2 regions of the Microbacterium sp. GQ128 genome follow, and region 2 is predicted to be linked to the other one. Evidence: predicted binding sites of a transcription regulator. Region 2 holds the regulator's gene; the other holds the start of a gene.

Region 1 (4,372 bases), on a different contig from region 2:
CTTCGAGATGAGGTCGAATCAGGGGCCCGGGTATCTGGTGATCACCCGGGAGGGAGGCACCTCCGGTGCCGGGGGAGACTGACACCGCGGAGCTCCGGGCGCTGCAGCGGAAGGCCTATGGGCGAGGCGGGCAGCTGACGGAGGTGGAATCCGAGCGCCTGCGCGCGCTCGAGGACGGGGGCACCGCGCAGCCGACCGCGGATGTCGCGGACGCTCCCGACCCGATCCAGCCCCACGGCGCGCCGGAGGCGAAGGCGGAGGAGGCGGAGGAGACGCAGTCGCAGTCGCAGACGCAGGATGCGCAGGAGACGCGGTCGCACACGCGGGATGCGCAGGAGACGCAGGAGACGCAGGAGACGCCGGCCCGTGGCGTCACGCGCCGGCGGGCCATCGTGGCGCTGATCGCCGCGACCGCCGCTGTCCTCGCCATCGGGGTCGGCATCGGCGGGGCGCTCTTCGCGCCGCGAGACGCGAGTATCCCGCTGACGCCGGAGCAGCAGCAGCGCCGCGGAGAGCTGGCGACCGACGCGTTCGACCCCGGTTCCCTCCGTGCGGTCGCGCAGAACGCCGGCGCACTGGTCTGGTACGCGACGCAGGATGGCGGATCCGTGGCCTGCCTGATCCTCGATGTCGATGAGTTGTCGCAGACGAACTGTCTCGCCGTGGAGGAGACGGAGCGCGGACTGTCGGCGGCTCTGTCGCTGCCCTCCGAAGCTTCGGGCGAGGTGGCAACCTCCGACACCGTCTACGCCACGATGCTGATGTCGACGGCGGGGGAGCCGCTGGTCGCCATCCAACGGTGGGGCGGGGTGGATTCGCTCACGGCCCAGTTCCCCGAAGAGGTGCGCGACCGCGCCGAGTCGCTGTTCACGGATGGCTTCGAACTCGGTCTCTCGCTCGTCGGGACGTTCCGCAGCGCGCCGGTGTGGCTGGCGGATCGGCTCTCGGATGCGGGAGTGACGGAGCGATGCCTGATCGTGGATGCCGCCGGTCCCGTGGTGTGCAAGGGCGTCGACACCGCGGTCGCGGAGGGGCTCGGCATGGAGCTCGTATCGGTCGACCAGGCGACGGGCGGCACAGAGGCGGTCACTGCGCTCGACCTGCGGTTCACGAGCCAGCACACGCCGTATCTGACGGTCTCGGTCGGGGCCGAGGAACTCGAGGCTGAGGAGCTCGAGGCCGTGGACGACCCCCACATGATTCAGGTGTCGCCGGGTGAGCAGATCGAGATCCCGGACACGGGCGACGACGGCTGACCGCGTCCGAGCGCGGTGGCGGTCAGCTCGCGGCAGGAACCCGATCGGCGAGGATCGCCCGCCGCTGATCGCCGATGCGCGCGAGGATCAGCGTCGCTTCCTGATCGCCGCGCAGCACGAGCTTCTTCCGGAACGTCGCAGGGTCGATGTCGACGCCGCGCTTCTTGATCTCGATGCGACCGATGCCGTGCGCCTTGAGAGCGGCGCTGATGGCCTTGGGGTTGGCGGGCAGGGTCTCGCGCACGCGGAACGACTGCACGAACGGGCTCGTCAGGGCGGCATCCGACGTGAGGTAGGCGATGTGCTCGTCGAGCATCCCGGCATCGAGGCTCCGGGCGACATCGCCGATCAGGCGGGCACGGATCACGGCGCCGTCGGGCTCGTGCAGGAACGCGCCGAGCTCGCGCACCGGTTCGTCGGCGACGTCGGCCGGTGCGGTCATCTCGTGCGACCGGTCGCCCCGGATCACGAGTGCCGAGCGCCGCACGCCGTCGCGGGCGAGGGCGCCGCTCCATACGACCAGCTCGACGACGCTGCCGTCGGCGCTCACCCACTGCGCCTCGGCGTCGGCGGGAAGCGCGTCGCGGTCGTGCGCGGGGCCGAGCTTGATGCCCGTCGGCACGCGCGCGGCGACGTCGAACGCCCAGTCCAGCGAGGGGGAGTAGTCGTCGGCGGACACGCGACGGGTCTCGCTGTGCCCGGAGGTGCGCCGCGCGGGGTCCATCCAGGTCGCGCGCCCGGCCTCCGAGTCGTCGAAGGCGTCCTCCGCCGTGCTGTGCCGCACCACCGCACCCTCTCCGAAGGGCGCGAGGTTGTAGGCCGCGATGGCGGCGGTGACCTCGTCGGCATCGACGGCGAGCACATCGAGCCCGGCTCCGGCGAACGCGAGCGCGTCGCCGCCGATCCCGCACCCGAGGTCGGCCACGGCCGTGAAACCCGCGCTGCGGATCCGCTGTGCATGTCGTGCGGCCACCCCGAGCCGTGTCGCCTGCTCGAGCCCGGCTCTGGTGAAGAGCATCCGCGCGGCGAAGGGGCCGAACTTCGCCGACGCCTTGGATCGCAGGTGCGCCTGACCGACGACCGCCGAGACCAGCTCGGGGGAGTGCCCGGCGGCGCGCAGCCGCGACACGGCGCGCGCGACGTCGGCCGTCGACTCGACGGCCCCGACCGCGTCGAGCAGTTCGAGACCGGCGGGGGTCAGCAGGGCACGCAGCTCGGACATCTCCACGCCCTCAGCCTATTCCCGCCCGTGCCCGTGAATCGCGGCGTGCGTTGGCACTCGCATTGCATGAGTGCCAGCCCAGCGCATAGACTGGATTAGCACTCTCGGGTTGAGAGTGCGAACAAGTCTTTCGTGTCAGTGTCAAGAAAGAAGAGGTAGACCGTGTCGGTTTCCATCAAGCCGCTCGAAGACCGCATCGTCATCCAGCAGGTCGAGGCCGAGCAGACCACCGCGAGTGGCCTGGTCATCCCCGACACCGCCAAGGAGAAGCCCCAGGAGGGCGAGGTCGTGGCTGTCGGCCCCGGCCGCATCGACGACAACGGCAACCGCGTTCCGATCGACGTCGCCGTCGGCGACCGTGTCCTGTACAGCAAGTACGGTGGCACCGAGGTGAAGTTCGGCGCAGACGAGTACCTCGTCCTGTCCGCTCGCGACGTCCTGGCGGTCGTCGTCCGCTGATCTGCTGAACCCGGCTCCGTCCCTCTCGAAGAGGGCGGGCCAGGTCCCGGAAGGGGCTCGGATGCGTGTGCATCCGAGCCCCTTCTGCATCCCGCCATCGGGCATCCGATTCCTGCCGATCTCCGCGGGGCGGCCGACCGGCGCACTCCGCGCCTCCACCGCGGGAATAGGGTTGTGCGGTGACCCCCGAGACGACCCGCGCCACTCAGACCGCCGGAGTCGCGTACGCCGGATCCGCCTACCTCCTCTGGGGCGTGCTCCCGCTCTACTTCCTCCTCCTCGTCCCGACCGGTCCGTGGGAGGTCGTCGCATGGCGGGTGCTCCTGTCGTTCGTCTTCTGCCTCCTGCTGCTCACGGTCACGCGCGGCTGGGCACCGTTCGGTGTGATCCTGAGGCAGCCGAAGCTGCTGGGGTGGACGGCGCTCGCCGGTCTGCTGATCTACGTCAACTGGCAGGTGTTCCTCATCGGAACCCTCAGCGACAACGTGGTCGAGACGAGCCTGGGCTACTTCATCAACCCCATCACGACCGTGCTGCTGGGTGTCTTCGTGTTGAAGGAGCGCATCCGGAAGCTGCAGTGGGCCGCGATCGCCATCGCCGCGATCGCGGTGGTCGTGATCGTCGTGGCCTACCGCGCCTTCCCGTGGATCGCGCTCTCGCTGACCGCGTCGTTCGGGGTGTACGGGCTCATCAAGAAGAAGATCGGTTCGGCGGTGGACGCCGTCAGCGGTCTGACCCTGGAGTCGTTCTGGCTGATCCCGATCGCCGTCGTGCAGCTCATCGTGGTCGCCTCGACCCCCGCAGGCCTCACGATGGGCGGGAACGGATGGGCCCACGCGGTGCTGCTGGCATTCGCCGGCGTCGCGACGGCGGTCCCTCTGCTGCTGTTCGCGGCGGGCACCCGGAGGATCAACCTCACGGTGATCGGGATGATCCAGTTCATCACCCCGGTGATGCAGTTCGTGATCGGTGTCGCGGTCCTGCACGAGCCCATGCCGCCCGAGCGCTGGGCCGGGTTCATCATCGTCTGGATCGCGATCGGCGTCTTCGTCGTCGACCTGCTGATCGCCGCCCGCCGAGGGCGCAGGATCGCGCAGCCCGAACTGGTGTGAACCCGCGGTTCTCCGGCCCGGAAACCCGGTGTCGGATCGTTAACGCACCGAGATACTTGCACCCCCTGTGCGCGGGCCCCACGCCCTAGTGTTAGAGCACCCGCCCGTGGTCACAATCCACGTTCAGTTACGCAAGGGAGCATCATGAACGCATTGAAGGGCTCGCGCACCGCGAAGGTCTTCGCCGGGATCGCTTTGATCAGCGCATCCGCCATCGTCATCGCCGGCTGCAGCAGCACGCCGAACGCCGAGCCGAGCGAAGGCGGTGAGAAGCCGGCCGTCGATCTGACGCTCAAGCTCGGCTCGCTGCTTCCCGCGACCGG
Region 2 (4,372 bases):
TCGCTGCGGCGAAGGATGCCGGTCTCGCCGTCAGCGTCGATCTGATCTACGGGGCGCCGGGGGAGACGCTCGCGGACTGGGAGGCCTCGCTCGACGCGGCGCTCGCGCTCGAGTCCGACCACATCTCCGCGTACGCGCTGATCATCGAGGACGGGACGAAGCTCGCCCGCCAGATCCGCCGCGGAGAGGTTCCGACCCCCGATGACGATCTGCAGGCCGACATGTACGAGCTCGCCGATGCGCGTCTCGCGGCGGGTGGCTTCGACTGGTACGAGGTCAGCAACTGGGCGCGTACGCCCGAGCAGCGCTCGCGACACAATCTCGCGTACTGGCGGGGGAGCGACTGGTGGGGGTTCGGCCCCGGTGCGCACAGCCACGTCGCCGGGCTGCGCTGGTGGAACGTGAAGCACCCCGCGGCGTACACACAGCGGCTCGCGGCGTCCGAGTCGCCCGCAGCAGGAACGGAGCGGCCGGATGCCGAGTCGCGGACGCTGGAGCGCATCCTGCTGCTGAGCCGCATCCGTGAGGGGATCGCGGTCGACGAGGTGCCCGCCGCGAACCGGAGTCGCGTCGCCGGGCTGATCGCCGATGGGCTCGTGGACCCGTCCGCCGCCATCCGGGGCCGTGTCCAGCTCACGCTGCGCGGTCGACTTCTCGCGGATGCCGTGGTGCGGGAGCTCACCGACTGATCCCCTGATCGGGGGCGGTTCAGCCCGGGAGCAGATCCATCCCCGTCGTTCGGCGCTGTGGCAGCGTCGCACTCGTGGCATCGAAGATCCGCGTCCGTCGGCCGGAGCCGTACACCGGCCAGCCCGGGTCGCCGTTCGTGACGAATCCGATCCAGGCCGCGTTCATCTCGTCCGCGAGCGCCTGTGGCGCGCCCGGGCCCGCCAACCGCACCGTCTCGTCGTCCGTGAGGCGATCGAACACGAACCCGAGCTCCAGTGCGTGCGCGGCGCGCAGATCGCGAACCGGGCTCGGCCACGCGAACTCGTACACGTGGGTGAGACCCGGCCGTGCGGCTGCCAGGCGGCTCAACGGCGCCCGCAGCAGCATGTCCGTGACGAGCTGCCCGAACACCTCGCCCGTGCTCGCTCCGGGGAAGGCCGAGCGGTACTCCCGCACCGCACGTCGCGGGATGCGGGAGAGGATCCGCGCGGCCTGCAGCTTCAGCTCGCCGATCCCGGCCAAGGCTTCGGGTGGGAACCACAGGCGGTACTCGTCGGTGTTGCTGCCGATCAGGATCGGTGTGTCGATCTCGCCGAGCACCTCCTGCGGAGAGCGGGGCAGGCTCTCCGGGTCGATGGCGAACTGGAAGCCGGGAGCTCCACCCAGCGGAGAGGATCCGGCGGACTGCGCCTTCCTGGCAGCGAGCAGCTGTTCGGGCGAGACCTCGGCGAACGCGGCGCGGTCGGCGCGGACCCCGAGTCTCTTCGCGAGCTGCGCGGTCACCCGGCCCGCCTTCTTCACCGGTTGCGCAGCGAGCGGCCCGGATTCGATGATGGCGCGATGGATCAGCGCGCGGGAATCCTCTCGCGCGAGAAGCCCGGCGACGATCGCCCCGCCGGCGGATTCTCCCATCGCGGTGATCTGCGCCGGATCGCCGCCGAAGGCGGAGATCTCGCGATGCACCCACGCCAACCCCGCGGCGGCGTCGCGCAGGCCCAGGTTCCTCGGCGCATCCTCGAGCACCGAGAATCCCTCCGATCCCAGACGGTAGTTGATCGAGACGAAGACGATCCCCGCCTTCGCGAACACCGTGCCGTCGTAGAGGGGCAGAGCGGCGGTGCCGCGCTCCAGCGCGCCGCCGTGGATCCACAGAAGCACCGGTGCCGCCGAAGCCCCGATCGGCGCCCAGACGTTGGCCGTGAGGATGTCGTCGCCGTCGATGCGCACCGAGCCGAGGAGCTCGCCGATCGCGCCGGCGTAGGGGAGCTGCGGAGCAGTGGGGCCGAACTGCGTCGCTTCACGGATGCCCTCCCACGCGCGTGCCGGCTGCGGCGCCCGGAACCTGTTCTCGCCGAACGGCGGTGCGGCAAAGGGGAGGCCGAGGAAACGGGCGACCCCCTCCTCTTCGGAACCGCGCACGGCGCCGGTCGACAGCGTGGTCTGAGGCGAGGAGGTCATGAGCGTCATCCTAGGGTCGGGTGTCCGCGGTACGGAGAATCCGGAGCTGCACGGGGTAGGATTGGCACTCTGAACGTCCGAGTGCCAGCGGAAGGGAAGGGCGATGGTCACAGAGCGAGGACTCCAGGTTCTCCGCGCGATCGTGCAGGACTACGTCGAGACCCACGAGCCCGTCGGCAGCCGCTCCATCGTCGACCGGCACTCCTTCGGCGTCTCAGCGGCGACGATCCGCAACGACATGGCGCTGCTCGAGGACGAGGAGCTCATCACGGCTCCGCACACCTCGTCCGGTCGGGTGCCGACCGACAAGGGCTACCGCGTCTTCGTGAATCACCTGGCGCAGTTGCGGCCGCTCTCGTCGGCCCAGCGCTCGGCGATCGAATCGTTCCTCGGTGAGCCCGCCGACCTCGACGATCTGATGGTGCGCACCGTGCGGGTGCTGACGCAGCTCACCGGTCAGGTCGCGCTCGCGCAGTACCCGTCGTTCGCGCGGGCTCATGTCACGCACGTCGAGCTGGTCGCACTGGCGCCCAACCGACTCCTCATCGTGCTGGTGACGGACGCCGGCGGTGTGTCGCAACGCGTGGCGCTGCTGCCGGAGGCCATCGACGAGGCCGAGATGGCGGTGCTGCGTGCACGCATGGCCGCCTTGATCACCGGCCACGGCATCGGCGAGGCCTCCGACCGGCTCCAGACCCTGCTGGCCGCGGAAGACGCTCCGAAAGACCTCGTGCTGCGCGCGATCGCGAGCGTCGTCATGGATGAGCTCGGCGGGTTCCGACAGGAGCGTCTGGTGATGGCAGGAGCGGCCACGCTGGCCCGCCGTGAGCAGGACTTCCGCGGCAGCATCCATCCGCTCCTCGAGGCCATCGAGGAGCAGGTGACGCTGCTGCGGCTGATGAGCGAGATGGTGACCGACGAGCACGGGCTCGCCGCCAGCATCGGCACCGAGAATGCGCCGTTCGGTCTGGGCGAGGCATCTATCGTCGCAAGCAACTACGCCGCACCCAGCGGCACCGCGCGCGTCGGCGTGATGGGGCCGACGCGGATGGACTACCCGAGCAACCTCGCTGCGGCGCGGGCCGTCGCCCGCTACCTGTCGCGGATGCTCGACGAAGACGAGGCCGGCCGCTGACGCGGTCGCGCCGGAAGACACACGCAGAAAGGCGATTGTGGCGGACCACTATGAGGTTCTCGGGGTGTCCCGAGACGCTTCCACCGACGAGATCAAGAAGGCGTATCGACGCCTCGCGCGACAGCTGCACCCGGACGTGAATCCCGGTGAGGATGCGGCGGAGAAGTTCAAGCTCGTCACGCACGCGTACGACGTGCTGAGCGACGACGAGTCACGGCGCCGCTATGACATGGGCGGGGGAGACGGCGCTGCCGGCAACTTCGGCGGATTCGGCGGTTTCGGCGACATCTTCGAGACGTTCTTCGGCGCGTCCCAGGGCGGCGGTCGCGGGGCGCGACCCCGCTCGCGCAGGGAGCGCGGCCAGGACGCGCTCGTCCGTGTCACGCTCGACCTCGGCGACGTCGTGTTCGGTGCGCACCGCGACATCGACGTCGACACCGCGGTGCTGTGCGAGACGTGCAACGGCTCCTGCTGCCAGGAGGGGACCTCCCCGGTCACCTGCGACATCTGCGGCGGCTCCGGTCATGTGCAGCGCCAGGTGCGCAGCCTGCTCGGCAACGTCGTCACCTCCCAGCCCTGCGGCACCTGCGAGGGCTACGGCACCACCATCCCGTTCCCGTGCGGCACCTGCGGCGGCCAGGGTCGCGTGCGTTCGCGTCGCACGGTCTCGCTCGACATCCCAGCCGGCGTCGAGACCGGTCTGCGCCTCCAACTGCCCGGCTCGGGAGAGGTCGGCAAGGCGGGCGGCCCCAACGGCGACCTCTACGTCGAGGTCACGGTCAACGCCCACCCCGCCTTCAGCCGGGAGGGCGACGACCTGCTGGCCACGCTCGAGGTGTCGATGACCGACGCGATCCTCGGCACCGAGACCACGATCCAGGGACTCGACGGCGAGGTCGATCTCGAGATCCGTTCCGGCGTGCAGTCCGGGGACGTCCTGACCATCAAGGGGAGGGGCATCACCCCGCTCCGCGGCACCCAGCGCGGAGACCTCCGCGTGGGCGTGCAGGTGCTGACACCGACCAAGCTCGACTCCGCGCAGCGCGCGCTGATCGAGGACTTCGCGAAGAAGACCAAGGCACCGGATCCGCAGCTCGCGCAGTTCCAGCC

Evidence for each region. Region 2 encodes HrcA, which represses chaperone genes, less so after heat shock. Its sites were predicted from a motif close to TTNGCACTCGNNNNNNNCGAGTGCNAA; they were not measured.
Region 1: groES (co-chaperone GroES) is a predicted target of HrcA. The motif match lies at 2,529-2,555, and genes of this name have one in related genera.

What each region holds. Positions count from the first base shown of each region.
Region 1 is NZ_JCAXDY010000003.1:522,460-526,831, forward strand. It holds gene AC6CHX_RS12650 (hypothetical protein) at 1-82, shown strand, start outside; gene AC6CHX_RS12655 (hypothetical protein) at 66-1,256, shown strand; gene AC6CHX_RS12660 (class I SAM-dependent methyltransferase) at 1,279-2,484, opposite strand; gene groES (co-chaperone GroES) at 2,641-2,937, shown strand; gene rarD (EamA family transporter RarD) at 3,117-4,049, shown strand; gene AC6CHX_RS12675 (ABC transporter substrate-binding protein) at 4,194-4,372, shown strand, end outside.
Region 2 is NZ_JCAXDY010000001.1:267,832-272,203, forward strand. It holds gene hemW (radical SAM family heme chaperone HemW) at 1-689, shown strand, start outside; gene AC6CHX_RS01280 (carboxylesterase/lipase family protein) at 709-2,127, opposite strand; gene hrcA (heat-inducible transcriptional repressor HrcA) at 2,231-3,262, shown strand; gene dnaJ (molecular chaperone DnaJ) at 3,300-4,372, shown strand, end outside.